DNA from 2 places in the Chromobacterium violaceum ATCC 12472 genome. Region 1 is predicted to be linked to the other one. Evidence: riboswitches for the same ligand, from Rfam matches in the RefSeq annotation. Region 1 holds a riboswitch; the other holds the start of a gene.
The links. A riboswitch is a leader RNA that binds a small molecule or an ion and turns the genes downstream of it on or off. The one in region 1 is predicted to bind glycine.
Positions count from the first base shown of each region.

Region 1 (15,345 bases):
AGAACGCGATCGGCGTGATCCTGACCGGCATGGGCAAGGACGGGGCGGAAGGGCTGTTGCGGATGCGCCATGCGGGCGCCGTCACCTTCGGCCAGGATGAGGCCAGCTGCGTGGTGTACGGCATGCCGCGGGAAGCGTTCAGGATAGGCGCGGTGGCGCATGTCCTGCCATTGAACAGACTGGCGGAGAAAGTGGTCGAGTGCCTGCAGAGCCAAGCCGAAAGGGCGATAACATGAATCATGCCGAAGGGATGAACAGCCACCAGTACTACGACAAGCACTTCCAGATCACGGCGGTCAAGGTATTTCCGGGCGAGTTTCACGCCACCAACCAGTCGCGCCTGCTGGTGACGCTACTGGGCTCCTGCGTGGCGGTCTGCCTGAGCGACCGCATTTCCGGCGTGGCCGGCATGAACCATTTCCTGTTGCCGGAAGGGTCGCTGGACCTGGGGGCGGGCACGTCCGCCGCGCGTTTCGGCGTCAACGCGATGGAGTTGCTGATCACCGACATGCAGAAGCTGGGCGCGATGCGCAACCGGCTGGAGGCCAAGATATTCGGCGCCGGCAACGTGCTGGACGGCATGACGGTGGTGAAGGTGGGCGAGCGCAACACCAACTTCATCCGCAGCTACCTGGCCAATGAACAGATTCCCATCCTGGCGGAGGATCTGCTTGGGGAGTGCGCGCGCAAGGTGTATTTCTTCACCGCCACCGGCAAGGTGCTGATCAAGAAGCTGAAGAAGAGCGGCGCCGCGATCAAGCAGGAGCAGCCGTATCGCGGCCGCATCGTGGATCAGGGCGAGGGCGCCAAGACCGGCGACATCGACCTGTTCATCTGAGAGCCGGCTCAAGGCATGTTTGCGGCGCCGGCTCCATTCTGCCGGATGCTAGGCGCGAAAGAGGCTTGTCGTTGGACTCGGCTGCTCGAGGCGGCAGCCGGTGGAGGGGCAAAGGCGGCGGGAGGGCCGTCTTTGCCTGCGGCGGGAGAGGGATCAGCGTTCCAGGTAGGGCAGCTTGTCCTTCACGTCCGCCCAGTCCGCGTGGTCGGGCAGCGGGTCGATGCGCTCGACGATGCTCGGCCAGTTCTTGGCCAGTTCCGCGTTGAGCGCGATGAAGGCCTCCTGGCCCTTGGGCACGTCGTCCTCGGCGTAAATGGCGCCGACCGGGCATTCTGGCACGCACAGCGAGCAGTCTATGCATTCGTCCGGGTCTATCGCCAGGAAGTTGGGGCCTTCGCGGAAGCAGTCCACCGGACAAACCTCCACGCAATCGGTGTATTTGCATTTGATACAGGCATCGGTTACAACGTACGCCATTCTCGTATCCTCAGTAAGGCTGGGTCGTGATTCGGGATAATCGTCATTTTAGCGATAAATCTTCGTTCCGACGCTCCGGCAAATCCCTCACGATGTCGAATGCACTCTACCGGGGCCGTTTCGCCCCCAGTCCCACCGGCCTGCTGCACGCGGGTTCGCTCAGCACCGCCATCGGCAGTTACCTGGAAGCGCGCAGCCGAGGCGGCGAGTGGCTGCTGCGGATGGAAGACCTGGACCCGCCGCGCGAGGTGCCCGGCGCGGCCGACGACATCCTGCGCACGCTGGAGGCATTCGGCTTCGAGTGGGACGGCGAGGTGGTTTACCAGAGCCGCCGGCATGGCTTGTACCGCGCCGCGCTGGAGCGGCTGATCGCCTCAGGACGCGCTTACGCCTGCTGCTGCACCCGCAAGGAGATCGCTGCGACGGCGCGGCGGGGCCTGGACGGCTACGTCTATCCCGGCACCTGCCGCAACGGTTGTCCAGACGGCCGCGAGGGGCGCGCCTGGCGGCTGCGGGTGGATGAGGGCGAGTGGACGGCGCATGACCGGCTGCAGGGCGAGCATCGGCAGGATCTGGCGCGCGACATCGGCGACTTCGTGCTGCTGCGCGCTGACGGCTTCTGGGCCTATCAGCTGGCGGTGGTGGTCGACGACGCCGAGCAGGGCGTCACCGATATCGTCCGCGGCGCCGATCTGCTGGTGTCCACGCCGCGGCAACTGGCGGTTTACGACGCGTTGGGCCAATCCGCGCCCGGCTATTGCCATCTGCCGGTGCTGACCAATGCCGCCGGCGAGAAGCTGTCCAAGCAGACGCTGGCGCCGGCGATCTCGACCCGCGACGCCGCGCGGCAGCTGCGCGAGGCCCTGGCGTGGCTGGGCCATGTTCCGCCAGCGGATTGCGGAAGCCTGGACGAGCTGTGGCCTTGGGCTGTGGCGAATTGGTCATTGAGCCGCGTGCCGGCCGGCCCGCTGCAACTCCCTCTTTCCTGACGACTTTTCATTGCGATGACATAAGCATCTGTCTGTTAACGGATTTTTGTTGAAAAAATCGTCAATGCGACATGTTTTTACGTCAAAACTGTGTTTTAATGCGCCCTTTTTTTGGCGCGGCGGCAGGCCGCCACCGGCTGCGGCGCAGCCGAGAGCCCCGGTTTCAACTATCTTGAAGCCATGGCCGACAGGCTTGCCGATGCGGTTTTGACCTTTCCCGCATGTCTGGCGCCGGGTGTGTCCATCCCCGGCGCGCGATGCTTTCGTTCCCCACGGAGAGTCAGGTTTGAACGAAAACAGTTCCACTCAAAAGAAGGGCTCGCTCGGAGTCTGGATGTGCACCGCCCTGGTGGTGGGCAATATGATAGGTTCCGGCGTCTTCCTGCTGCCGGCCTCGCTGGCGCCGTTCGGCGGCGTGTCCATGCTGGGCTGGCTGGTGACTTCCTGCGGCGCCATCTGCCTGGCGCTGGTGTTCGCCCGGCTGTCGTCCATCCTGCCGCGCGAGGGCGGACCCTACGCCTATATCCACGCCGGCTTCGGCGACTTCGCCGGCTTCTGGATCGCCTGGGGCTACTGGATCGCGCTGTGGGCGGGCAATGCCGCGCTGGCGGTGGCGGCCACCAGCTATCTGCAGGTGTTCTTCCCGATATTGGGGCATAGCGAGCCGCTGGCCGGCGCCGTCGCCATCGGCCTGATCTGGGTCGTCACCTGGATCAACAGCCGCGGCGCGCGCAGCTCGGGCGTGGTGGCTGTGGTGACCACGCTGCTGAAGCTGCTGCCGCTGGCGGCGGTCACCTTCATCGGCTTCTTCCATTTCCAGCCGGAAAACCTGGCGTTCAACCCTCATGGCAAGCCACTGCTGTCCTCGCTGTCGGCGACGATGGCGCTGACCTTGTGGGCCTTCCTCGGCCTGGAGTCGGCCTCGGTGCCGGCAGGCGACGTGGTGGAGCCGGAGAAGACCATTCCGCGCGCGACAGTGATAGGCACGCTGCTGGCCACCGTGCTCTACATCCTGTCCACGGTGTCGCTGATGGGCCTGATGCCGGCGGACACGCTGGCGGCTTCGCAGGCGCCGTTCGCCGATGCGGCGCGGCTGATGTGGGGCGACTGGGGCTACTGGCTGGTGGGCTTCGGCGCAGTGGTGTCCTGCTTCGGCGCGCTCAACGGCTGGAGCCTGATGCAGGCCCACGTGCCGGCGGCGGCTGCCAAGGACGGGTTGTTCCCCAGCCGTTTCGACCAGCGCAACGCGGCCGGCGTGCCCATCTTCGGCCTGGTGCTGTCCAGCGCGCTGGTCACCATTCTGATGGCGATGAAGTACGCAGGCGGCGACAGCGGGGTGAAGATCTTCGAGTTCATCATCCTGCTGGCCACCGCCACTACGCTGCTGCCCTACGCTTTCTGCTCGATGGCGCTGATCGCCATCATGCTGATGCGCGGCAAGGCGTTCACGGCCAAGGATTACATCGCGCCCGGTTTCTTCGCCGGCATCGGCTTCGTCTACTCGCTGTGGGCGCTGTACGGCTCCGGCGCCGACATCGTGATGTGGGGCATGCTGCTGTTGCTGATGGGCCTGCCCATTTATGTCTGGCAGTTGAAGGAGCGGTACGCGGCCGATTGATCCGCGTGCGGATCAACGAAAAGCGCAGCGCGGCAGCCTGCGCTTTTTTCATTTTCGAATGGTTGTGATGAGGGAAATGGCGCGTTTTTTTTCCTTCAAAAACATTTATTCAGACTGTTTTACGTAGAAATAATATTGGCTTGCCAAGGCCCGGATACTGACACCATAATCGCCGGGTCATACAGGAGAGAGCGGCTTTCTGGCCGCCGCCGAAGGCGCAAGCGCACCCGCAATCGCTCAGGCAAAAGGACTGTATCATCGGGCCGGCGGCAGCCGGTTCGCGCAATCTGGAGAGCGGCGTCCGCGCGACGCCCACCGAAGGGGCTAACGGCTTATCCGGCCGGAAAATCTCAGGTGCAGGGACAGAGGGGTGTGGTTGATGAGGCTATCCACACTATTCTCGAAGGAACCGCGCCATGACGGCCCCGAAACGTACCCCGCTGTTTGATGCCCATATCGCCGCCGGCGCCAAGATGGTCGATTTCGCCGGTTGGGAAATGCCCATCCACTATGGTTCCCAGCTGAAAGAGCACGAAATCGTCCGCAGCGACGCGGGCATGTTCGACGTCTCGCACATGACGGTGATCGACATCACCGGCGCCGACGCCAAGGCCTGGCTGCAAAAACTGATCGCTAACGACGTGGCCAAGCTCGGCTTCGAGGGCAAGGCGCTGTATTCCGGCATGCTGACCCCGGAAGGCACCGTCGTCGACGACCTGATCGTCTACCTCACTGCCTACGGCTACCGCATGGTGGTCAACGCCGGCACCACCGAGAAAGACTTGGCCTGGATGGAAAGCCAGAAGGCCGGCTTCGACGTGGCGCTGAAGGTGCGCCGCGACCTGGCGATGCTGGCGGTGCAGGGCCCCAAGGCGATTCAAAAAGTCTGTTCCATCAAGCCGGAGCTGGCCGAGGCCATCCGCGCGCTGAAAGTGTTCCAGGGCCTGCCGCAGGGCGAGTGGTTCTACGCCCGCACCGGCTATACCGGCGAAGACGGCCTGGAAATCATGGTCCCGGCCGATCAGGCCATTTCCTTCTTCCATCAATTGCAAGCCGCCGGCGTGTCGCCGATCGGCCTGGGCGCGCGCGACACGCTGCGCTTGGAAGCCGGCATGAACCTGTACGGCCACGACATGGACGAGACCGTGTCGCCGCTGGAAGCCGGCATGGGCTGGACCATCGCCTGGGAGCCGGCCGAGCGCAAGTTCAACGGCCGCGAGGCGCTGGAAGCGCAAAAGGCCGCCGGCGTGAAGATGAAGCAGGTGGGCCTGGTGCTGGAAGGCCGCGGCGTGCTGCGCGAAGGCCTGAAGGTGGTGGTGGAGAGCGTCGGCGAAGGCGTGATCACCAGCGGCACCTTCTCGCCTACGCTGAAGCATTCCATCGCCATCGCCCGCGTGCCGGCCGCCACCGGCGCCGCCGCCCAGGTGGACCTGCGCGGCACGCTGACCGACGTCCGCGTGGTGAAGATGCCCTTCGTCCGCAACGGCAAGAAAGTATTCGAATAAACCGGCCGGCGCGCCGCGCCGCCATCCCGATCATCAATACATCTGGAGAAAACGAGATGAGCAACATTCCCGCCGAACTGAAATACGTCGACAGCCACGAATGGCTGCGCCTGGAAGCCGACGGCTCCGTGACCGTGGGCATCACCGCGCACGCGCAGGAATTGCTGGGCGACATCGTCTTCGTCGAGCTGCCGAAAGTCGGCGCGAGTCTGGCCAAGGATGAGCAGGCCGGCGTGGTGGAGTCGGTGAAGGCCGCTTCCGACGTCTACTGTCCGATCGCCGGCGAAGTGCTGGCCGTCAACGAGGAGCTGGAGGGCGAGCCGGAGCTGGCCAACAGCGATCCGTACGGCGACGGCTGGTTCTTCAAGATCAAGCCGGCCAACGCCGCCGATCTGAACGGCCTGATGGACGCCGCCGCCTACGCCAAGGAAATCGGCGCCTGATAGCCTGACCGCCCCGCCGTCGCCAGACGCCGGGGCGTTGTTTTTCCCGGCACGGCCTCGCCCAGGCCGCCGCAAAGAAGGAAGTCCCAAGCATGTCGCTCACCGAACTCTTCAACCGTCACGAATTCCTCGCCCGCCACATCGGCCCGTCCGACGCCGAGCGCGCCGAGATGCTGGCCGCCGTCGGCGCGCCGTCGATCGACGCGCTGGTCGACCAGACGCTGCCGGCCGACATCCGCCTGAACCGCCGCCTGGACCTGCCGTCGCCGCAGCCGGAGGCCGAGGCGCTGGCGGCGCTGAAGGCCGTCGCATCCAAGAACGTGGTCAACAAGTCCTTCATCGGCCTCGGCTACTACCCGGTGCTGACGCCCACCGTCATCCTGCGCAATGTGCTGGAAAACCCGGGCTGGTACACCGCCTACACCCCGTACCAGGCCGAGATCGCCCAGGGCCGGCTGGAAGCGCTGCTGAACTTCCAGCAGATGGTCATCGACCTGACCGGCCTGGAAATGGCCAACGCCTCGCTGCTGGACGAAGCCACCGCCGCCGCCGAGGCGATGGCGATGGCGGGGCGCGTGTCCAAGTCCAAGTCCACCCGCTTCTTCGTCGACAGCCGCGTGCTGCCGCAGACGCTGGACGTGATGAAGACCCGCGCCAAGTACTTCGGCTTCGAGCTGGTGCAGGGCCATCCGGAAGAGGCCGGCAACGGCGACTACTTCGGCGCCTTGTTCCAGTATCCGGGCGAGGCCGGCGACCTGCTCGATCTAACCCCGCACATCGCCGCCGTCAAGGCCAAGGGCGGCGTGGTGGCCGTCGCCGCCGACGTGATGGCGCTGGTGGCCTTGAAGTCACCGGCCGAGATGGGCGCCGACATCGCGCTGGGCAACACCCAGCGCTTCGGCGTGCCGATGGGCTTCGGCGGCCCGCACGCCGCTTATTTCGCGTTCAAGGACGAGATGAAGCGCTCGGCGCCGGGCCGCATCATCGGCGTGTCCATCGACGCCAAGGGCAAGACCGCGCTGCGCATGGCGCTGCAAACCCGCGAGCAGCACATCCGCCGCGAGAAGGCCAACTCCAACATCTGCACCAGCCAGGTGCTGCTGGCCAATATCGCCGGCCTGTACGCCGTTTACCACGGTGCGGAGGGCGTGCGGCGCATCGCCGCCCGCATCCACCGTCTGGCGGCCATCTTCGCCCACGCGGTGAAGGAAGCCGGAGGCAAGCTGGTGTTCGACCGCTTCTTCGACACCGTGCAGGTGGACGCGCCCAAGGCCGACGCCATCTACGCCGCCGCGCTGGCCGCCGGCTACAATCTGCGCCGCGTCGGCAAGACCGTGCTGGGCGTGGCCTTCCACGAGGCCGCCACCGAGTCGGACCTGGCCAAGCTGATCGAGCTGTTCACCGGCAAGCCGGCCGACATCGCCGCCCTGGACGCCGCCGCCCTGGACGCGATCCCGGCCGCGCTCAAGCGCGAGTCGGCCATCCTGACCCACCCGGTGTTCAACACCCATCATAGCGAGCACGAGATGCTGCGCTATATGAAGAAGCTGGAAAACCGCGACCTGGCGATGAACCACTCGATGATCTCGCTGGGCAGCTGCACCATGAAGCTGAACGCCACCAGCGAGATGATCCCGATCACCTGGCCGGAATTCGCCAATATGCACCCGTTCGCGCCGCGCGAGCAGACCGTGGGCTATCTGGAGCTGATCGAGGGCCTGCAGAAGCAGTTGAAGGCGATCACCGGCTTCGACGCGATCTCGATGCAGCCGAATTCCGGCGCCCAGGGCGAGTACGCCGGCCTGCTGGCGATCAGCCGCTACCACGAGTCGCGCGGCGAAGCGCATCGCAATATCTGCCTGATTCCGCAATCGGCGCACGGCACCAATCCGGCCACCGCGCAGATGATGAATATGCAGGTGGTGGTGGTGAAGTGCGACGAGGCCGGCAACGTCGACGTGGCCGACCTGAAGGCCAAGGCCGAGCAGCACGCCGCCAATCTGGCCGCGCTGATGATCACCTATCCGTCCACCCACGGCGTGTTCGAGCAGGGCATCAAAGAGATCTGCGAGATCGTTCATGCCCACGGCGGCCAGGTCTACATGGACGGCGCCAACCTGAATGCCCAGGTGGGGCTGACTCGCCCGGCCGACATCGGCGCCGACGTGTCGCACATGAACCTGCACAAGACCTTCTGCATCCCGCACGGCGGCGGCGGACCGGGCATGGGCCCGATCGGCCTGAAGGCCCACCTGGCGCCGTTCATCGCCAACCACGTGGTGGCGCCGGTGCCGGGCGCGGTGGAAGGCCAGACCGCGGTGTCGGCCGCGCCGTTCGGCTCCGCCTCCATCCTGCCCATCTCCTATATGTACATCGCGATGATGGGCGCGGAGGGCATGAAGCAGGCGACCGAGAACGCCTTGCTGTCCGCCAACTACCTGGCCACCCGCCTCTCCGAGCACTTCCCGGTGTTGTACACCGGCGCCAACGGCCGCGTCGCCCACGAGTGCATCATCGACCTGCGCCCGCTGAAGGCCGCCTCCGGCGTCACCGAGGTGGACGTGGCCAAGCGCCTGATGGACTACGGCTTCCACGCGCCGACCATGAGCTTCCCGGTGCCGGGCACGCTGATGATCGAACCGACCGAATCCGAGCCCAAGGCGGAGCTCGACCGCTTCATCGCGGCGATGGCCGCCATCCGCGCCGAGATCGACCGGGTGCAGAGCGGCGCATGGCCGGCGGACAATAATCCGCTGGTCAACGCGCCGCACAGCAAGGCCGACATCGCAGGCGACTGGGACCGCCCTTACAGCCGCGAGCAGGGTCTGTTCCCGCTGCCCTACGTGCTGGAAAACAAGTTCTGGCCGAGCGTGAACCGCATCGACGATGTGTATGGCGACCGCAACGTGGTGTGCAGCTGCCCGAGCACGGAAAGCTATATGTAAACTGTTCGGCTGGCGCAGCTGATCCAGACCCCGCCCGGGCGAAAGCCGGGCGGGGTTTTTATGTCCAAGGGATGTTTACGTACAAATACTTAGAAACAATAACTAAGTAGTCTTACATTCGTGTTCGAACTATCACTAAGGAGCAGCAGGCAATAGTCTGGCGCGCAGGATGGGCGTCGGCACATTTTGGGTAGGTAGAGCAGGGGCAGAGGATATGTGTTTCGCTAATTTCGACGCGTTTTATCGCAAAAACAGTTCCTTTTATGGCGACAGGCCGGCACTGTCTCTGATGTATTTCCTCGAAAAATACGGCGTGGAAGGCGGCGGGCAGGGGCTGGACCTGGCCTGCGGGCAGGGGCGGAATGCTTTCTACCTGGCCAGCCGCGGGTTTTCCATGTTCGGCGTGGACGAGTCCTCCGAAGCGATCGCGAGCTTGGGCGAGCGGGCCGATGAGCGCCACCTCGACGTCAGCGGCAAGGTGGTCAACCTGACCGAGCTGGACATCGAGCCGCAGCGTTACCGCATCATCGTCGCCTATACCGCGCTGGATCATGTGGATGCCGTCGCCGGCGAGCGTCTGGCCAAGGCGATGATGGCCGGCCTGGAGCCGGGAGGGTATTTGTTCGCCGCGGTGTTCTTGGCCGACGACCCCGGCTGCACAGGCCGCGGCGGTGGCGTCAGCGAGACTGCCGCCTATGTCAGACATTATTACCGGCAGGGCGAGCTGCGCGATCAGTTTTCAGGGTTGACGCCATTGGCCTACCAGGAGGAATTCGCCCTGGACCTCAGCCACGGCCATCCTCACCATCACAGCATGGCCAGGCTATTCGCGCAGAAGCAGGCCGCCTGATCCGCCGTTTGCCATCGATGAAGAACAGGGCGCATGCGCCCTGTTTTTTTATTGTGTTTGCGGCGTCCTCCAGCGCAGCCACGCCGTGGAATAAAAAAAACGCGTCAGGAAATGAGACGTGTTTGCTACAATGGCGGGCGCTCGCGATGGCAGTCGCGCGGCGATTTTTTGATGAATAAATAAAAGGTTAGCGGCGGACATGCCGATGAAGAGCGTACTTTCCTGGCAGGGGGGCAACCTGGAGCTGCTGGAGGCCCTGAGCCTGCCGGTGTGGATTTTCGACATCGATCACAGGCGGGTGTTCTGGGCCAATGAGGCCGCGCTGCAGGTCTGGGGGGCGGGCAGCCTGCTGGAATTGCAGACGCGCGACATGGCGCGCGACATGTCGGTGTCGGTGGCGCAGCGGCTGGCCCAGTATCAGCAGGACTTCGAGCGCGAAGGCGCCAGCTTTGTCGAAAGCTGGACGCTGTACCCCAATGGCCGCCCCAGCGTGCTCAAGGTGAAATTCCGCGGCATACGGGTGAATGGCCGCATGCTGATGTTCTGCGAGGCGCAGAACAGCCTGAGCGCCGATCCGGCGTCCCTGCGCAGCACGGAGGCGCTGCTGCACACCTCGGTGCTGATCACGCTTTACGACGGCAACGGCGGCGCGCTGTACCGCAACCCGGCCTCACGGGAGCGGGTGGCGGTGGCGGGCGAAGGCTGGCGCCAGCATTTTGTCCACGACAACGATTGGCAGCAGCTGCGCCAGGGCGTGGCGGCCTGCGGCGAGGCGCGGCTGCTGGCGCGGGTCAACACCCGCGAGGGCATGCGCTGGCACGAGGTCGCGGCCCGCGCCTGCCGCGACGCGGTCACCGGCCAGGACGCGCTGCTGGTCAGCGAGGTGGACATCACCGATCTCAAGCACGCCGAGGCGCGTGCCAGTTTCCTGGCCAACCACGACGTGCTGACCGGCTTGCCCAACCGTAACGGCATCCGCAGCGAGCTGTTGCCGCATCTGCAGCAGGCGCTGCGCAATGGCCGCCAAGTGGCGCTGATGTTCATCGACCTGGACCGCTTCAAGAACGTCAACGACTCGCTGGGCCACGCCTGCGGCGACGAGCTGCTGATCCGGATGGCCGGCCGGCTGGTCGGCCTGCTCGGCCATGACGAGAAGGCGGCGCGGCTGGGCGGCGACGAGTTCCTGGTTATGCTGAGCGCGCCGCAGGTGGCGGAACGCGCCGAGGCGCTGGCGCGCCGCATCCTGCAGGCGCTGTCGGTGCCGATGCGGCTGGAAGGGATGGACGTCGGCGTGTCGGCGTCGATCGGCATCAGCGTCTGCGAAGGCAGGGAGCTGGACCTTGAGCAGATGATGCGCCATGCCGACCTGGCGATGTACGCCGCCAAGGACGCCGGGCGCAACAACCTGATGTTCTTCACGCCGGCGCTGGAGGCGCGCAGCCAGGCGCAGCTGGCGCTGGAGAACGATATCCGCCGCGGCCTGGATTGCGGCGAATTCATCGCCTACTTCCAGCCGCGGGTGGACATCGCCAGCGGGCGGGTGGTGGGCGCCGAGGCGCTGGCGCGCTGGCGGCATCCGCAGCGCGGCCTGCTGATGCCCGATAGCTTCATCCCCATGTGCGAGGACTGCGGCATGGTGATGGAGCTGGGCAGGCAGATACTGCTCCAGGCCGCCCGCCAGCAGCGGCAATGGCGCGACCGTGGGCTGGATCTGCTGGTGTCGGTCAACCTGTCCGCCTGCCAGTTCGTCGATCCCGGCCTGCCGGGCCAGGTCGAGCAGATACTGGCCGACAGCGGCTGCCAGCCGGACCGGTTGGAGCTGGAGATCACCGAGTCGGTGCTGCTGGGGCACGATGAGCAGACCATGAGCACGCTGCAGGCCATGCGCGCGCTGGGCGTGCGCATCGCGGTCGACGATTTCGGCACCGGCTACTCCAACCTGGCCTACCTGCAGCGCTATCCGCTGACCTCGCTGAAAATCGACCGTTCCTTCATCGCCGATCTGGACGACAAGCCGGCCATCGCCGAACTGATCACCACCCTGTGCCGGATGATGGGACTGAACATGGTGGCGGAGGGGGTGGAAACCGAGGCGCAGCTGGCCTGGCTGGCCGAGCGCGGCTGCCAGGAGTACCAGGGCTATCTGTGCAGCCCGGCGCTGTCGGCCCAGGAGTTTCAGCAACGCTTGCTCTAGGACGGGCCGCGGCGCTTGGGAGGCGCGGCTCCGGCAGGCCGCAGTCTGGGGAGGCTCTCCGGGAGAATGGGCGGACGCATCGCCTGGCCGGCGCGACTGTGGAGCCAGGCCGGCTGCCGCGCCCGCGGCGTGGATTGGTCCGGGCGGCAGCCGTCTTATATCAATATGTGGATTAAATCATTGGTTTCTCCGTGCGCTTGGCTTACCCTATGCCGGTAATGCGGGCGGCATGTCCGCCCGGCAGCTAGGAGAACAATATGAAGAAACTGAGCGCCGCCGCGCTGGCGGTCCTGCCGCTGGCCGCCTTGGCGGCCAAACCCCTGACCGTATGCACCGACGCCAATCCGGAAGGTTTCGACGTGGTGCAGTACAACTCGCTGGTCACCACCAACGCCTCGGCAGACGTGTTGATGGACCGCCTGGTGGAATACGACGCCGCCGCCGGCAAGCTGCGGCCGGGCCTGGCCGGCAGCTGGGAGGTCAGCGCCGACGGCCTGGCTTACACCTTTCACCTGCGGTCCGGCGTCAGCTTCCACGGCACCGACTATTTCAAGCCGACGCGCAAGCTGAACGCCGACGACGTCGTGCAGACCTTCGACCGCATGCTGAATCCGGACAATGCCTGGTACAAGACCGCGCCCGCCGGCTATCCGCATGCGCAGTCCATGCAGTTTCCCAAGCTGATCAAGGCGGTGCGCAAGCTGGATCCGCTGACGGTGCGCTTCGAGCTCAATTACCCGGAAGCCACCTTCTTGTCCAGCTTGACCATGGGCTTCGCCTCCATCTATTCCGCCGAATACATGGCCCAGCTGCTGGCCGCGGGCAAGACCGGCGAACTCAACAGCAAGCCGATCGGCACCGGGCCTTTCGTGTTCAGGAGCTTCTCCAAGGACGCGCTGGTGCGCTATGCGCCGAATCCGACCTACTTCGGCGCCAAGCCCAAGGTGTCGGCGCTGATCTACGCGATCACGCCGGATTCGAATGTCAGGCTGCAGAAGCTGCGCGCCGGCGAATGCCAGATCGCGCTGTCGCCCAAGCCGCAGGACGTGCAGGCGGCCAAGACGGATGGCAGGCTGCAGGTGTCGCAGACGCCGGCCTTCATGACCGCCTTCGTCGCCTTCAACAGCCAGAAGAAGCCGCTGGACAACCCGCAGGTGCGACAGGCGCTCAACCTCGCCTTCGACAAGGCCAATTATCTGAAGACGGTGTTCGGCAATACAGCCGGGGCCGCCAGCCTGGTTTATCCGCCCAATACCTGGAGTTACGACAAGGCCATCAAGCCCTATGCCTATGATCCGGCGCAGGCGAAGAAGCTGCTGGCGCAGGCGGGCTACCCCAACGGCTTCGACGCCACGGTATGGGTGCGCCCCAGCGGCAGCACGCTGAATCCCAATCCCAAGGCCGGCGCGGAGATGTTGCAGGCGGACCTCGCCAAGGTGGGCGTCAAGCTGCAGATCAAGGTGCTGGAGTGGGGCGAGCTGATCAAGCGCGGCAAGGCCGGCGAACACGAGATGCTGTTCATGGGCTGGGCCGGCGACAACGGCGACCCGGACAATTTCCTGACGCCGCAGTTTTCCTGCCCGGCGGTGCAGTCCGGCACCAATTTCGCCCGCTATTGCGACGGCAGGCTGGACAAGCTGATCGCCGACGGCAAGAAGACCAGCGACTTCAAGACCCGGGCAAAGCTGTACCAGGCGGCCCAGCGCATCATCCACGAGCAGGCGCTGTGGCTGCCGCTGGCGCATCCCATCGCCTATGGCTTGGCGCGCAAGGAGGTGAGCGGCTACGCGGTCAATCCTTATGGACGGGTCAATTTCGTTAGTGTTGGCTTGAAATAAACGACTTCTCGAGCAAGAATAGACCACTCCGTTTTATAAACAGAGTGGTCTCTTTCTTTTTTTGGAGCTTGCGCCAGAGCAAAGCCGCACCCGTCGCGGGCGGAGATAATGCTTGATGGCGTGCAGGATGGGGCGTCGCCGCGACAAAGCGCTTATGCGTTGCGTAGAGCCGTGTTGCCAGTTGCATGCAGACCGCTGGGATTTGGTAGTATTGCTGCTGCGGCCGCGCTTGGCGCCGCCGCCAGGGGAGAGAGGAGCGCCTTGCCGTTGGCGTGTCTTGCTTGTTCTTAGAATGTGCCCGCCCTCGCTTGAACATGCGCTTTCGCGTATCATGCGCCGGGCTCGGGCCGATAAATGATAAAACAATAGATGCAAACCAGACGAACACAGCAAAGCCGCAGGGAGTCCACCATAGGCAAACTGGTGGAGGCGGCGATCGAATGCCTGATGGAGAGCGGCTACCACGGCACCAGCGTGCAACTGATCTGCGGCCGCGCCGGCGTTTCGCAAGGCGCGCTGTTCCGCCATTTCGCCACCAAGAACGAGCTGATGCAGCCGGTGGGGCGCAAGGTGGTGGACGACATCTTCGAGTCCGCGCTGGGCCTGGCCGCCCAGCTTCCGCCCGGCATGTCGGAAGAGGAGCGCATCATCGCGCTGATGAAAGCGCTGGTGATGTCGCCGCGCCACATCGTGCTGCTGGAGCTGCTGATGGCGGCGCGCACCACGCCGGATTTGCGCGACATCTTCCTCGGCAGTTCCAGCACCTATTTCCGCGACCGCTTCGTCGCGATGATGGCTTCGTTGTTCCCGCGCTACGCGATCTCCACCGGCTTCTTCGCCACCCTGCTCACCATGATGACCACCATGCACGGCATGGCGCTGTACCGCACACTGGCCGAGCACCCGGAGGGCGACAGGATGCGTGAGCAATGGCTGCTGTCCGCGCTGCGCGCCGAGCTGGAGCGGATACGGCAGGAAGGGGCGGATACCCGCAACCCGGTCTATCAGCTGCCGTTCTGAGTCTTTATTTTCTCGATTGAAAACCCCGTCGCTTGCGGCGGGGTTTTTGTTTATCTGGTGAGCTTGGGGCGGGTCGAAAGCTGGGGCAGGACGGGCGAGCCATACGGCGGAGCCTGCCCTTGCTCCATTTGTTGTCATTCATTTGAAGCAGGCATGAAAAAAGACCCGCCGAAGCGGGTCTTTTTTGCGTCTAAGTTCGCAGGTTCTTGCGTCGAACCGTTGAATTAGAAGGCGTGAACCATGTTCAGGCCGAAAGCCTTCAGGTCCTTGTTGCCGGTGCCCTTAACAGCGATCTGGCCGTATTGAGCGCCGAAGGTGGTGCGCTTGGAAATAGCGTAGTCAGCGCCCAGAACGTATTGATCGTACTGGGTGTTGTCCAGCTTCACGCCGCCAACTTCAACCTTGTCGCCACGAACGTAGGAGAATTTCGGAGTGATGGCGCCGAAGGTGTAGGCAGCAGTCAGAGCGTATTCGCGGGTCTTGACCTTGCCATTTGCGTCCGGGGTAGCGGATGCGGTCATGCCGGTCTTAACCAGGTCGAACCAGTCTTGGCCTGCAACGTCAGCGCCGCCCTTGGCTTGTTGATAGCCGAAGCCCACGAACAGGTTGTTGGCATTGTAACCAACTT
Region 1 is NC_005085.1:3,717,111-3,732,455, reverse strand. Features, by position in the region: gene CV_RS16950 (protein-glutamate methylesterase/protein-glutamine glutaminase) at 1-236, shown strand, start outside; gene cheD (chemoreceptor glutamine deamidase CheD) at 233-838, shown strand; gene fdxA (ferredoxin FdxA) at 992-1,315, opposite strand; gene gluQRS (tRNA glutamyl-Q(34) synthetase GluQRS) at 1,408-2,304, shown strand; gene CV_RS16930 (amino acid permease) at 2,639-3,922, shown strand; glycine riboswitch at 4,095-4,185, shown strand; glycine riboswitch at 4,200-4,298, shown strand; gene gcvT (glycine cleavage system aminomethyltransferase GcvT) at 4,339-5,427, shown strand; gene gcvH (glycine cleavage system protein GcvH) at 5,484-5,870, shown strand; gene gcvP (aminomethyl-transferring glycine dehydrogenase) at 5,963-8,815, shown strand; gene CV_RS22335 (class I SAM-dependent methyltransferase) at 9,105-9,665, shown strand; gene CV_RS16905 (putative bifunctional diguanylate cyclase/phosphodiesterase) at 9,871-11,859, shown strand; gene CV_RS16900 (ABC transporter substrate-binding protein) at 12,117-13,697, shown strand; gene CV_RS22330 (TetR/AcrR family transcriptional regulator) at 14,067-14,717, shown strand; gene CV_RS16890 (porin) at 14,942-15,345, opposite strand, start outside.

Region 2 (15,345 bases), 1.5 Mb from region 1:
CCCGCCAACGGCGCCAAACTGGCCGAAATCGCCCACTGCGGCGAAGCCGAGGTGGAAGCCGCGGTCAAGGCCGCCCGCCGCGCGTTCGAATCCGGCGTCTGGTCCGAACTCGCGCCGCTCAAGCGCGCCGCCGTGCTCAAGCGCTTCGCGGCGCTGATCCGAGAGCACGCCGATGAACTGTCGCTGCTGGAGACGCTGGACGTCGGCAAGCCCATCGGCGACACCACCGCCGTCGACGTGCCCGCTTCCGCCTACTGCGTGGAATGGTTCGCCGAAGCGATCGACAAGGTGGGCGGAGAGGTCGTGCCGGTTGATCCCAAGCTGGTCGGCCTGGTGACCCGCGAGCCGATCGGCGTGGTAGCTGCGGTGGTGCCGTGGAACTTCCCCATCCTGATGGCGAGCTGGAAGTTCGGCCCGGCGCTGGCCGCCGGCAACGCCGTCATCGTCAAACCGTCGGAAAAATCGCCGCTGACCGCGATCCGCATCGCCGCGCTGGCCAAACAGGCGGGCATCCCCGACGGCATCTTCCAGGTGCTGCCCGGCGCCGGCGACGTCGGCCGCCTGCTGGCGCTGCACATGGACGTCGACTGCGTCGCCTTTACCGGCTCCACCAACGTGGGCAAGCTGATCGCCGGCTACGCCGCCCAGTCCAATCTGAAGCGGGCATGGCTGGAGCTGGGCGGCAAGTCGCCCAACATCATCCTGCCGGACTGCCCGGACCTGGCCCGCGCCGCGCGCGCCGCCGCCAGCGGCATCTTCTACAATATGGGCGAGGTCTGCACCGCCGGCTCGCGCGTGCTGGTTCACAAGGACATCAAGGAACGCTTCCTTGAGGAATTCAAGAAGGCCGCCGCCGGCTTCTTCCCCGGCGATCCGCTCGATCCAGCCACCAGCATGGGCGCCATCGTCGACGACATCCAGTACCGCAAGGTGCTGAACTACATCGACAAGGGCTTGAGCGAAGGCGCCAACCTGCTGCTGGGCGGCAAAGCCGTGCACACCGACAAGGGCCTGTTCATCGAACCCACCGCCTTCGACTGCCCCAGCGACGACCTGACCATCTGCCGCGAGGAAATCTTCGGCCCGGTGCTGTCGGTGATCACCTTCAGCGAGCTGGACGACGCCATCCGCATCGCCAACGACACGTCCTACGGCCTGGCGGCCGCGGTGTGGACCTCCAACGTCAGCACCGCCCACCAGGTGTCGCGCCGCCTGCGCGCCGGCACCGTGTGGGTGAACTGCTACGACGAGGGCGGCGACATGAACTTCCCGTTCGGCGGCTACAAGCAATCCGGCAACGGCCGCGACAAATCGCTGCACGCGCTGGAAAAATACACCGAGCTGAAGAGCACCTTGATCAAGCTGTAATCTCTCGCGCCGGCCGGGCTTGGTCCCGGCCGGCGCGCCTCCCCGTTGCCGACGCCCCCAAGCCGGCCGCAACGCGTCCATTCCCGTCAGTCTTGCCGCTTCGTCCGCCTTGAGACTGTTGCGCCAGGCATGGCAAACGCCTTTGTCGCCGGCAGTCGGAGGTAGCGCCCTCCGGCGGCATGGCTATTATTGAAATCAAAGGCTTCCGGGTGGCGTGCCAGCATGCAGCGAATCTACAGACTTGCCGTTGTCGGCCTGGCATGGCCGGCGTCCTTTGTCCATGCGGCGGAAAGCCACTCCGTCTGCGCATCCGGCCCGCTCAAAGAAGGCTGGGCGGCAATACAAAGGTGATATACGACATGCGGCGAAACATCCGGCTCTTGCTTGTCCTGCTCTTCTCCACGGCCTGTCAGGCAGCGGCCATTCCCGCCTGCCCCAACGGCCCGCTCAAGATCGGCTACTACAAGATCGGCGCCGCTTACCGCGACGGGAAGGGCTACGACGTCGACATGGTGCGCGAGCTTGCCCGTCGGCTGGGCTGCCCCATCGCCAACGAAACCGAACTCCCCCGGCTGCGCGCGCTCAAGATGCTGGAAACCGGGCAGATAGACGTCAGCGCCTCCACGCTGGCCACGCCCGATCGGCTGCAGTATGCGTGGATCTACCAATACAACCATGCCAAGAACATGGTGCTGCTCAACCCGGCCATCCAGGCCAGGACGCTGGCCACGCTGCTCGAAGACCCGGCCTTGCGCTGGGGCGCGATACGCGGCTACCACCACGGCCCGTCGCAGGACAAACTGCTGGAAGAGCTGAACGCCCGCCACAAGGTGGTGATCGCCAACGACGAAGACGATCTGTACAAGATGCTGGGCAACGGCGTGGTCACCGCCGTCTTCGCCCAGCCGTTCAGCTACGGCCGCTGGTTGCGCGAGCTGCCTAACCCCAACCAGATCGTGGTGCTGGACCTGTACCCGGAGACCGACATGGTCGCCAGCGGCCTGGCGCTGAGCAAAGCCCGGTTCAGCCGCGAAGCGGCGGAAAAATGGCACCAGGAGCTGCTCAAGATGTACCAGGACGGCAGCCTGTACGACATCATGCGCCGCTATCTGAATGAGAGCGCCGCCAGGCAGATGATGCAGAAACCGATAGAATGACAATGCTCAAACTTCCGCTTGGCCGGCTGGCCCGCCTGCTCATTCCCGCCCTTTTCCCGCTGGTCGCGCAGGCCAATCCCGCTTGCCCCCAGGGTCCGCTCGTCATCGCCTATTACGATTTCGGCGTCGCCTACCATCAAGGGAAGGGCTACGACGTCGACCTGGTGCGGGAACTGGCCAGGCGGCTGGACTGCCCGATACGCGCGGAAGCCGACTACCCGCGCATCCGCGCGCTCAAGCAGCTGGAACTCGGTCTAGCGGACATCGGCGCCTCGACCTTGATCACGCCGGAACGGCAGCGCTATCTGTGGCTGTACCCCTACAACCACAGCAAGAACATGGTGCTGTTGCCGCGCGGCAGCCGCGCCGACTCGCTCGACGACCTGCTCAAGTCGCCCGCGCTGCGCTGGGGCGCGATACGCGGCTACCGCCACAGCCCCGCCCAGGACAGGTTGCTGAGCGAACTGGCCCAGCAACGCAAACTGGTGATCGCCGAAAGCGAGGACGATCTGTACCGGATGCTGCTCAACGGCCTGGTCGATGCCGCCCTCGCCCATCCCATCAGCTACGACCCATGGTTTCGCGCGCACCGTGCCGAGCAACTGATCAACGTGCGCGATTTTTTCCCCGACGCCGAAACCATCGCCGGCTCCATCGCGCTGAGCAAGGCGCGTTTCGCTCCCGCCGCCGCCGAGCTCTGGCACCAGGAGCTGCGCAAGATGTACCGCGACGGCACCTTGCGCGCGATCCTGCGCCGCTATCTCAGCGAAACCAGCGTCGACCAGATACTGAAGCAAGCGCTGGAATGACGCGGACGCGACAAAGCCCGGTTCCAAGAACCGGGCTTTGACGTTGACCTGGCTTACAGCGCCAACTTGGCGATGGCCTCCTTGGCCAGGTGGATGGAAGTGGCGCGCTTGTCCGGGCCCATGCCGATGGCTTCGGCGCGGATGATCTCCACGTCGCTGACGCCCAGGAAACCCAGCACCTTCACAACGTAATCCTCCTGAAAGTCCATCAGGCTGCCCTGCTCGCCGCTGTGCACGCCGCCGCGAGCGGACACCAGCACCACCTTCTTGTTCGGCACCAGGCCCACCGGGCCGTTCTCGGTGTATTTGAAAGTGCGGCCGGCGGCGGCCACGCGATCGATCCAGCTCTTCAGCTGCGTCGGGATCGAGAAGTTGTACATCGGCGCGCCGATCACCAGCACGTCGGCGGCGATGAATTCCTCGATCAGTTGCTCGCTGAGCGCGGCTTCGCTGCGCTGGGTCGCGGTCCAGTCGGACTCGGGGGCGAAACGCGCGCCGACGATCTCGCCGGACAGGTGGGCGATCGGGTTGGCGGCCAGGTCGCGATAGCTGGTTTCCACATTGGCGTGGCGCTGGCGCAGGGTGTCGGCGACGACGGCGGACAGTTCGCGGGTCACGGAGTTGTCGGCAAGGATGCTGGAGTCGAGGTGGAGCAGTTTCATGGTTCGGTTCCTTCGGGGTTCGATTGCGATGAGTGGATGATAGATATCCGCAACAATCTGGACTAGTCTGCTAAAATCGAAAACATTGTTCTACCAGTGAGACAATCATGCAGGACCTGAACGATCTCCTGTATTTCGCCAAAGTCGTCGAACACGGCGGCTTCATGGCTGCCGGACGGGTGCTGGGCATTCCCAAATCCAAACTGTCCCGCCGCGTGGCCGAGCTGGAAACCAGGCTGGGCGTGCGCCTGCTGCAGCGAACCACGCGCCGGCTGTCGCTGACCGAGATCGGCGGCCAGTACTACCAGCACTGCCAGGCCATGCTGGCTGAAGCCGAGGCCGCCGACGAAGCGGTGCTGCACAGCAGCGCCGAGCCGCGCGGCCTGATCCGCGTCAGCTGCCCGGAACTGCTGTGCAAGACCATGCTCAGCCTGGTCCTGCCGCGGTTTCTCGCCCTTCACCCGCAGGTGCGGGTCACGCTGGACTCCACCAACCGCCGGGTTGATCTGGTGGAGGAAGGCGTGGACGTGGCGATCCGGGTCCGCAACGTGATCGAAGACAGCGCCAGCCTGGTGGTGCGCCGGCTGGGCAGAAGCCGGGTGATCCTGGTGGCCAGCCCCGCCTTCCTCGAAATCCATGGCGAGCCGAAGACGCCGGAGCGGCTGGCCGCGCTGCCGGCGCTGACCATGAGCCGGCCGGACGGCCGCGGCCAATGGGTGTTGCTGGACAATGTCGGCCAGAGCTACACCATCCACCTGGACGCGCCGCGGCTGATGACCGACGATATGATCGTGCTGCTGGAAGCCGCCGCCGCCGGCGTCGGGGGTCACCGCGCTGCCGGCCAACGTCTGCCACCAGGCGCTCGCGGATGGACGGCTGCGGCACATCCTGCCGCAGTACGACTTCCCCTGGGGCATCCTGCATGCGGCCTTCCCCACCCGGCGCGGCTTGTCGCCGGCGGTGCGCGCCTTCATCGATTTCGTCTCGGAGCAGTTGATCAGCGAAGAGATGGCCGGCGACTGGCAGCGCGCCGATATCCGCCCGGCATGACAATTGCTTCAGTCCCGCTTTTCCATACAGGATTGCCGAAGACATGTTCACGCTGCGCCCGCTGGCCGAAACCGACTCGATCGAACAACTGACCGCGCTGCTGCACCGCGCCTACGCCCAGCTGGCGGCGATGGGCCTGCGCTACACCGCGGTGGACCAGAGCGCGGCCGTCACCCGCCGCCGCATCGCCGGCGGCTACTGCCTGCTGGCGTGGCATGGAGACGAGCTGGTCGGCACCGTTACGGTGCATCATCCGCGGCCCGCCTCGCCCTGTCCGCAATTCCGCCAGCCGGACGGCGCGGTGCTGATGCAGTTTGCCGTCGATCCCGCCTGGCAAGGGCAAAGACTGGGCTCGCGGCTGATGGACGCCGCCGAGGACTGGGCCCGCCGCCAGGGCTATCGCCGCATCCGCCTGGACACCGCCGAACCCGCAACCCATCTGGTGGAGCGTTACCTCAAACGCGGCTACCGCGTCGAAGCGCCGCTGCAATGGCCGGACAAAGCCTACGCCAGCGTGGTGATGGTGAAGGAACTGGAAGCGGCCGCCGCGACTCGAACCCTTGTTTGCACCGCAACAAATTGAGGGCTGCGCGCCACACATCGTCGCCAGGCCATTCGCATTTATTGCATCGCAGCAAATAACGAGTACAGTGACGGCCATGGCTCTCAACGGGCCGTCGCATCGCGTCTTTTCCTACCGTTCAAGAACAAGGGGTTGCAATGTGGTCGACTGCTGCAGTTCAAGGCGGGAAGCTCCCGTTTCCTCAACCGTTGTTTGATTACTGGCTGGACGCCTGCCAGCGCGGCGTCCTGTACTGGGATACGCTGTACCGGCGCGGCGCCACCTATCTGGAGCACTGCGAGAGCGGCAAGCCGCCGGTGCTGGTCTTCGACTACCGTATCATCATGGACGGCAGGGAACTCCCCGACCCGGCCAACTACGCGCTGGCGGCCATCGTGCCGCCCGCAGCCTGCCCGCCCACCGATCCCGCCAAGCGCCCCTTCGTCGTCATCGACCCCCGCGCCGGCCACGGCCCCGGCATCGGCGGCTTCAAGATGGACAGCGAGATCGGCATCGCGCTGCAGCAAGGCCACCCCTGCTATTTCGTGATGTTCTTCCCGCAGCCGGTGCCTGGCCAGACCATAGAAAGCGTGGCCAAGGCCGAGGGGCATTTCCTCAAGCGCGTCAACGAGCTGCATCCGGACAGCGACGGCAAGCCTTTCGTGATCGGCAACTGCCAGGGCGGCTGGGCGCTGGCCATGCTCGCGTCCGTCGCGCCGGAACTGGTCGGCCCCATCCTGCTGGCCGGATCGCCGCTGTCCTACTGGGCCGGCGTGCGCGGCAAGAATCCGATGCGCTACGCCGGCGGACTGACCGGCGGCACCTGGACCGCCTCGCTGGCCGGCGACCTGGGCAACGGCCATTTCGACGGCGCCCACCTAGTGGAGAATTTCGAAAAGCTGGACCCGGCCAACACGCTGTGGAAGAAGTCCTACAATCTGTACGCCAAGGTGGACACCGAACCGCAGCGCTACCTGGATTTCGAGCGCTGGTGGGGCGGCCATTACCTGCTGAACAAGGCGGAAATGGAGTGGATCGCCCAGAAGCTGTTCGTCGGCAACGAGCTGGTGCACGGCAAGATCACCAGCCACGACGGCAAGGTGCGGGTAGACATGCGCAACATCCGCTCGCCCATCATGGTGTTCGCCTCCTGGGGCGACAACATCACGCCGCCGCAGCAGGCGCTGAACTGGATCGCCGACCTCTACGACAACGTCGAGGACATCCGCAACAACGAGCAGACCATCGTCTACTGCCTGCACAACAAGGTCGGCCACCTGGGCATCTTCGTGTCCGCCGGCGTGGCCAACAAGGAACACAGCGAATTCGCCAGCGCGCTGGACCTGGTCGACGTGCTGGCGCCCGGCCTGTACGAGGCCATCATCGAGGATATCGCGCCGGACGCGCCCGGCCAGGAATACATCGAGGGGCGCTACATCATCCGCTTCGAGGCCCGCGACGTGTCCGACATCCTGGCGCTGGACGACGGCCGCGACGACGAGCGCGCGTTCGAGGTGGTGAAGCGGGTGTCGGAGATCAATCAGGGCGTCTACGACCGCTACGTCTCGCCGGCGCTGCGCGCCGCCGGCACCGAGGCTGGCGCCCGCCTGCTGCGGGAGTTGCACCCCGCCCGCTTCGAGCGCACGCTGATCTCGCCAAGAAATCCCTGGCTGTGGTGGCTGCCCGGCCTCGCCGCCAAGGTGCGCGAACAGCGTCGCCCCGTGTCCCAGGACAACCCGCTGTGGCAGTGGCAGGAACAGGTGTCGGACTTCATCGTCCAGTCGCTGGACCATTACCGCGACCTGCGCGACGCCGCTCAGGAGCAACTGTTCCGCTCGATCTACGAATCGCCGCAGCTGGCCACGCTGGTCGGCGTGGCCCCCGCCGGCGAGCCGCGCAGCCAGGCCCTGGCCTGGGAAACCCGCGAGCTCGCCCGCCTGAAGCGCGAGGCGCTGGATCCCAGCTTCGAACAGGGCACGCTGGCAGACGGCTTCGTGCGGCTGCTGCTCTACGTCAGCATCGGCATCGGCGTGGTGGACGAGCGGCCATTCAACGCCATTCGCCGAGTGATGCGCGACGTGCGCCACGAATACCCGCTGACGCTGATGCAGTTGAAGGACATCGTCCGCCACCAGGTGGCGCTGGTGCGGCTGGACGCCCCGCGCGCGCTGCGCGGACTCGCCCGGCTGCTGCCCGACCCGCACCGCCGCCACCAGGCCTGGCTGCTGGCGCGCGACCTGCTGGTGCTGAACGGCCCGATCCCGGCCGAACACCAGGCGCGGCTGGACGAAGCGGCCAGGGTGTTGGCGCTGGATGCAGACGCGGCCGCCCGGTCGGTCCTCCCTGCGGCGCAGCCTGAGCCTAAAGCGCCTGCCGACAAGCCGACAGGCGCGGCCAAGACGCCGCGCAAAGCCGCCAAGCCTTCGGCCTCGAAATCGCCGGCGGCCGAAGCCAAACCAGTTGCCAAGACCGCCGCCTCGACCCGCGCGCGCCAGCCCGCGGCCAAGGCCAACGGCCAGGCGCCGGGCAGCGCGCCGGCCGTCGCGGCGCCTGGCAAACGAGGCAAGACGTAAGCCATGCGCGGGAGCCGGGGTGGCTCGGTTCCCGCATTGACTATTGCAATAGCGAAAGCTAATATTCCGGTTCTGCGGGAGAGAGGGGCCACGCCCCCGCCGAAGACGCAAGCTCCCATAATCGCTCAGGCAACCGTACCGCAGCGCCGTATAGAATCAAGCCGATTGGAGAGAGGCCGCCCCGCGCGGCCCACCGAAGGGGCAAGTGGCCTAAGGCCGCGCAACTCTCAGGTAAAAAGGACAAGGGGAGAGGCTGTTACCCAACCCGGAAACCGTCCAGGAGATTGCCTTGTCCGCCCATCCTTGCGCTGGCGCGCCGCGCCCGACTCCCGCTTTTCGCCGTCCGCCGGCCATCGCCCCGGCTGACATTTCACCGCTTCACACCCGCAAGACTTCATCATGCTGACCCTGATCTACCTGATCGCCATCACCGCGGAAGCGATGACCGGCGCGCTGGCGGCCGGCCGCCGCCACATGGACATTTTCGGCGTAGCCGTCATCGCCTTCCTCACCGCGCTGGGCGGCGGCACCGTGCGCGACATCGTGCTGGGACGCTATCCGATCGGCTGGACCCAGCACCCGGAATACGTGCTGCTGGTGGTCGCCGGCGGGCTAGCCGCGGTGCTGGTCGCCCGCTACATGCGCCACCTGAACCGCCTGTTCCTGATCCTGGACGCGCTGGGGCTGGTGGCGTTCACCATCATAGGCTGCGACGTGGCGCTGGGCATGGGCTACCATCCTGTGATCGTGGTGATGGCTGGCATGATCACCGGCATCGCCGGCGGCATCCTGCGCGACGTGCTATGCAACCGCGTGCCCATCGTGTTCCGCCGCGAACTGTACGCCAGCGTGTCGCTGCTGGTGGCCATCCTGTACCTGGGCCTCAACCACCTGGCCGTGCCGCACGACTGGAACGTGGTCGCCAGTTTCGCCTTCGGCTTGGCGCTGAGGCTGACCGCGCTATGGCGCGAATGGCAGCTGCCGGTTTTCGCCTACCGGCACGACCATCACTAAACCGCCTCCCCAAAAAAACACCCCGCTGCGGCGGGGTGTTTTTTCTTGTCACTCTTCAGCGCTGCGAAACTGCGCAGCCGCAGGACGGGCAGCTGCCCGCGTCTTCCCCGGCCTGTTGGGCAGCCTGCTCCAGCAGACTGGACAGCACCGCCTTGCCATGCAGCAGGACGATGCCCTTTCCCGCCGCGAATGCCCTGGCGTCGGCGGTGAACTCTCCGCTGCAGACGACGAAGCCGCCGCTCACCCGCCCCGCCTGCATCACTCCGTACAATTCCCTCACCACGGCCACCCCGACTTTCTGCGTATTCCAGCGCTTGCACTGCACCAGGTAGCGCTCCTCGCCCAGGAACAGCTCGAGATCCACGCCGCCGTCGGGCCCATGGCCGCTGCGCGGCACCACCCGATAACCCTTGCGGCGGAACATGTCGCCGACCAACGCTTCGAAATCCTGCCAGGACACCTCGGCCAGCATTTTCATCGACGGGGCGTCGCCGCCCCTGGCGCGCGCCGGGCAACGCCTCCAGAACGAATAGCCGGCGCATGACGCCAGCGCGGCGGGAACGCCGTACTGCAGCAGCAGCGAAAATCCGGAAACGATATCGGAAACGACAGCTCTCGGGGACAGGGGAAACAGGTAGTGGCGGCCAGCCAACCAGCTCAGGGCGGCCAGGGACATCAAGGTGTGCCAGGGCAGGCGCGGCGCGGCGGAGAGCACCCGCAAGCCCGATCTCTTCACGAACAGCATGCAAACTCGCAAATTGCATAATCATATCGCAAAAGACAGACCATTCACACATCGGCCAGCCATGCAGGTCTTGCTTTCCCTCAAGCGCCGCTCATCTTGCAAGCCTTCCGGATGACGTTGTCCATTTGACAGAAAATATCAAGCCGATGTAGATAAGAAGCCCCTGATATCCTCATCCGACGTCCCGCCAACCGATGCGCACCTCCACCTGCCCCATCCGCCGCCTCATTCTTCGCTCGCTGTTGGCCATTCCGGCCCTCGTCGTCTGCTACCTGCTCGCCGCGCTGGCGCTGGGCCTCTTGCCCAGCAACCGCGACTGGCGGCCGCCATCGAGCGGCATTCCCATCTACTTGGACAGCAACGGCGTGCATACCAGCCTGATCATGCCGGTCAAGAGCGATGCAATGGACTGGACCACCGCCTTTCCTCCAGAACACATCCGACGCACTGACCGATACGCGCATTCGCCCTACATCTCCATCGGCTGGGGCAGCAAAGTATTCTTCCTGACCATACAGAACTGGGAAGACCTGAGCGTCGGCAAGGCGCTAGCCGCGCTGGCCTTCGACCAGAGCGTGCTGCATGTGGAATACCTGCCCCAGCCCAGGGAAGGCCAAGATACCCGCCGCATCCTGGTCAGCCCGGAGCAATACCGCCGCCTGGTGGATTTCATCCGCGCCAGCGCGCCTTTGGACGCCCGGGGCCGCGCCGCGCAGGAACCGGGCTACCACTACTACGATAACGACGCCTTCTACGCCGCCCACGGCCGCTACAACCCCATCGTCACCTGCAACCAGTGGACACGCGACGCGCTGGCCGCCATCGGCGTGCGCACCGCGCTGTGGTCTCCCTTCGTCCAGCCGCTGTTCTGGCAACTGGAGCCGTGATCCACTCGCTTACTTGAGCAGCGCGCGCAACGCCTTGACCACCGCCGGATCGGGCTTGGGCCCGATATCTTCGGTGGAGGCCGAGATCCGGCCGTCCTTATCAGCCACCACGATGCGGGTGGAGTGGTTGATCTCGCCGCTGTCCAGCCGCCGATAGCGTATGCCCAGCGCGGCGGCGACGCCGCGGGTGTCCTCGTCCGACTTGCCGACCGCCAGCAGCCAGTTCCGCGCCCGGATCCCATGCTCGCCCGCCAGGTGCGACAGGCTGGCCGGCGTATCCGTCCCGGGATTCAGGCTCACCATCAGCACCGTCGGACGGTAGCGCTCCCGCGCCGGCAGCGCCGCGATGATGGATTTCACCCCCTCCATCACGATAGGACAGGCCAGCTTGCAGTCGCCGTAAAACATGGTGATCAGCGCCGGCTTGCCGGCCAGGTCCGAAAACGTCAGCGCGTCGCCGCGCTGCGTGGTCAGCGGCGCCTCCAGCCGGTACAGCGAATCGCCGGGCAGCTCGCCCCCCGCCCAGGCCCAGTGCGATGCAAAAGCCAGCAAGCAGGCGGCCGCGCCGCTTTTCCATACTCTCATGGTCTTCCCTCCGTCTCGTCCCCGGCGCAGCGGAAACCCACCGTGCCCACGGTATCGGCGGCATCCAGCGCCGCCAGCATCGCGATGCGCATCAGGATCGCGTAATTCTCCCTGTCCCCCAGCGACAAGGCCGCCGCCCCGCAGGTGGCCAGCGTGCGCTGCTCTCCCTGGGCGCGGCTGTCGCTGGTGACGAACAGGCCGTTGAAATCCTCCACCCACTCATAGATGGAGCCGTGCAAATCGCTGACGCCCCAGACGTTCGGCTCCCGCCCCGCCGGCGCCAGCCGGCGTCCGGCAGGCTGCGCGTACCATTGCAGGATGCGCGCGCGCCACTGCGGGTCGTCCCGGGCATCGCGGCGGCCAGCGTCCGCCGCCGCCGCCATCTCCCACTCGTACCAAAGCGGCAGGCGCGCGCCTTCGCTGCGGCAATAAGCGCGCGCCGCGTGCCAGCTGACGCGGGTGACTGGCGCGTCAGCTGGCACATCGCCCAAATCATCGGCGCCGCGCCAGTCGGCCAGATAGCCCGCTTTCGCGTACAGGGCAGGAACCGTCCCGCGGCGCCACGCCGGATGCGCCCGCGCGAAGCGCAGGTACTCGCCGTTGGTGACCGGCCTCGCCCTCAGCCGGAACGGCTTGACCGCCACCGTCCCGCCATCGGGCGCCAAGGCGCTGCGGAAGGGCCCCCCGGGCACGGCGACGTAATCCGCCGCCCGCGCCGGCAGGCTTGCCGCCAGCCAGCAGCACAGGAGCGCGAGCGCCAGCCTCGCGCTCATTGCCGCTGCGCCCGCAGCTTCTTCACCTCGTCCACCGTGACCACCGGCTTGCCATGGTTGAATTGCGTGCTGACATAGTTGAGCGCGTCGGCCACTTCCTGGTCCGACAGGTCCAGCGCCGGCATCACGCCGTTGTAGCCGACGCCGTTGACGGTGATCGGTCCGGCGCGGCCGCCCAGGATGATCTTGGCGGCCTCAAGCGGATTCTTCTGGATCAGGTCGGAGTTGGCCAAGGGCGGAAACACGCCGTCCAAACCCTGGGCATTGGCCTGGTGGCAGACCACGCAGTTCTTGCTGAACACCGCCCGGCCGTGGTCGGCCGGCGCCGGCTCGCGCGTTTGCGGCGGCTCGGCGTTGACCGGCGCCTCTTCGCCAGGAGCAGGCTTGGCCTGAACCGGCGCCGTCGCGCCCAGCGCGCTGATCACCCCCTTGGAATAGATGTCCGGCCGCTCCGGCCCGCTCACCGCCAGCAGGCCGATCGCGCCCTTGTTGAACGCGCGGGTCAGCGAGTGGTCCACCAGGGTCAGATTGCCCGGCACTCTGGGCGTGAATTCGACGATGGCTGAGCCGCCGGCCGGCACCATCGTGGTCTGCACATTGCGCTGGATATTGGCCCCGCCCTCGCTGTACACCCTGTCGAAGATCGCGCCGATGATGTGGAAGCTGGAAGTGAGGTTGGGGCCGCCGACGCCGAAATAGATCCTCACCTTCTCGCCCGCCTTGGCGGTCAAGGCCTGGTTGCCAGCCAGCGCGCGGTCGGCGCCGTTGAACAGCACGTAGCTGGGCTTTTCGTCTATCGCCTTCTGCATGTCGAAGGGCTGCAGCCCGCCGGCGCGATAGCCGGTGCCGGTGTAGAACTCCCCCTGCATCACGTAATATTCGCGGTCCACCCTGGGCAGCGGCTTCTCCGGCTCCACCAGGATCATGCCGTACATGCCGTTGGCGATGTGCATGCCCACCGGCGCGGTGGCGCAATGGTAGACGTAGAGCCCCGGATTCAGCGCCTTGAAGGTGAACACCGCCTGATTGCCCGGCGCCACCAGCGTTTGCGGCGCCCCGCCGCCCGGGCCGGTCACCGCGTGCAAATCGATATTGTGCGGCAGCTTGTTGCCGGCCAGGTTCTTCAGATGCAGTTCCACGGTATCGCCGGCGCGCACCCGTATCATCTTGCCCGGCACCGTGCCGCCGAAGGTCCAGAACATGTAGCGAGAACCCGGCGCGATTTCGCGCTCAACCTCCTCCACCGTCAAATCCACCACCACCCGGGCCGGCGTCTTGCGCGTGATCGGCGGCGGCAGCAGCGGCGGCGCCACCAACGCCTGATGAATAATCGGCAAGGCCCCGGCGCCCGTCGGCGCCGCCAGACAGGACAACGCCGCCGCCAAAACGCCGGGCAGGAAAAATCCATTCTTCAGCAATCTTTTCACCGCAACACTCCTCGCCTGATATCGGCTTGCCGGTAGCGAATGCAGCAAGGACGCAGCCGCCGGACACGCCAGACTGACACCGTGGGCGCAATGCCCGCCTTAAAATGCATAATTAATACATGTTAAATTCTGAAGAATTGTCTATTCAGTGGAAATATCAATGGCATGATTGCTTGACCCAGAGCAAGTCCGCGGGCGATCCGCGTCGCTTTTTGGCGAATGATGGGCGGATATGAAAAGGACAACGGCGGCGCGCTGCCGAGCGGAGCGCAGCCTGGCGAATCGCGCCCAGCCCCGCGCATTTCCGCCAGTTCGGCAGCCTCTCCCTCGCGCAAGTGATGGCCCGCCCGGCGCATGCAAGCGCAATCCGCATCCGCGCATGGGAACCGCAAACACAAAAAAACCCGGCATCAAACCGGGCCAAGAGGAGCTGAACCAAAACACGCGACATCCTGAAGCGGCCTGTCGCCAAGCCGCTCGGAGATATCAGATTTCCTTCAGCTGCCGTTCACGCACATAGGTTAGGGTTTTCTTGCCGTCTTCCCTTACGCCGAAAAACCTGCCTCGCGTGGTGGACTTCATCAACTCGACAACTCCTTCGCCATCGCGGCTGCCAAAGCCGCCCTTGGTAGTAAACTTCACTTTTTTTCCGACTTTCACTTCGTGTCTTCCTCCCGTTCCCCAGTCTGGTTGCAAATACGTGCTCCACGCATGCCTGTAGGGTTAAGTTCAACACAGCGATCAACCGCGCCATCCCGCCCGCTCGAACATTCGGAACGTTCCTATGCCAGGCAGCGAAGGGGGATCGGAGAGGAGCGGAATAAAGAAAAAGCCCCATGCGCAAGCAAGGGGCTTTTCAATGTGCTGGTGGAGGCGGCGGGAATCGAACCCGCGTCCGAAAGTCCTCTACAGTGAGTTCTACATACTTAGTCGTGTCATTTGGATTTAACCTCCGCCACGCCGACGGACAGGCTGGACTTTGGCGAGTTACCTATTATTTCGCACTGAACCAAGTAACCCGGAACAGCACTAGCAGATGTAGAGTGACACTACAGGGTTTTGACGCCCCCGGCCCATCTGCGAACCGTTGTAGTGTCTGGCCGGCCGTTAGGCTGCCAGAGCGTAAGTTTCGTCGTTTGCGACTATATAAATTCAGCGTTTTACGGGGTGACTGAAATCCCGGTATGCCCTCATCTGCTTCGCAACCCCCGTCGAAACCAGGTCGCCCCCAGATAAGAATGTTCATTATATTACAACTATCATCGCTTGGCGAGCGCCAGCATGCGCGCCCGGCGCATCTTACTTGAGCAGCATGTGGCCCAGCTTGGCGGCCTTGGTGTCCAGGTAACGGTCATTATACGGATTGCGCCCCACTTGCAGCGGCACACGCTCCACCACCGCGATGCCGGCCGCTTCCAGCGTGGCCAGCTTGCGCGGATTGTTGGTCATCACCTTGACGCTGCCGATGCCCAGATGCGCCAGCATGTGGCGGGCAATGCGGAAATCGCGCATGTCGGCTGGGAAACCCAGCCTTTCATTGGCTTCCACCGTATCCGCGCCGCCATCCTGCAGCTTGTAGGCGCGGATCTTGTTGATCAGGCCGATGCCGCGGCCTTCCTGGCGCAAATACAGCAGCGCGCCGCGGCCGGCTTTGCTGATCGCCTCCATCGCGGCCTCCAGCTGGAAGCCGCAGTCGCAGCGCAGAGAAAAGAGCGCGTCGCCGGTCAGGCACT
Region 2 is NC_005085.1:2,186,489-2,201,833, reverse strand. Features, by position in the region: gene CV_RS09855 (aldehyde dehydrogenase) at 1-1,368, shown strand, start outside; gene CV_RS09850 (substrate-binding periplasmic protein) at 1,728-2,525, shown strand; gene CV_RS09845 (substrate-binding periplasmic protein) at 2,528-3,334, shown strand; gene CV_RS09840 (FMN-dependent NADH-azoreductase) at 3,388-3,996, opposite strand; partial or broken gene CV_RS24240 (LysR substrate-binding domain-containing protein) at 4,104-4,760, shown strand; gene CV_RS24235 (LysR substrate-binding domain-containing protein) at 4,831-5,046, shown strand; gene CV_RS09830 (GNAT family N-acetyltransferase) at 5,090-5,629, shown strand; gene CV_RS09825 (DUF3141 domain-containing protein) at 5,818-8,181, shown strand; glycine riboswitch at 8,247-8,332, shown strand; glycine riboswitch at 8,337-8,435, shown strand; gene CV_RS09820 (trimeric intracellular cation channel family protein) at 8,581-9,195, shown strand; gene CV_RS09815 (restriction endonuclease) at 9,251-9,940, opposite strand; gene CV_RS09810 (TIGR02117 family protein) at 10,135-10,827, shown strand; gene CV_RS09805 (SCO family protein) at 10,837-11,412, opposite strand; gene CV_RS09800 (formylglycine-generating enzyme family protein) at 11,409-12,185, opposite strand; gene nirK (copper-containing nitrite reductase) at 12,182-13,612, opposite strand; gene CV_RS23790 (hypothetical protein) at 14,099-14,272, opposite strand; RNA gene ssrA (transfer-messenger RNA) at 14,478-14,842, opposite strand; gene ribA (GTP cyclohydrolase II) at 14,912-15,345, opposite strand, start outside.
Region 2: it holds a riboswitch for glycine, as region 1 does, so the genes downstream of both, CV_RS09820 (trimeric intracellular cation channel family protein) here and gcvT (glycine cleavage system aminomethyltransferase GcvT) in region 1, are expected to answer to the same signal.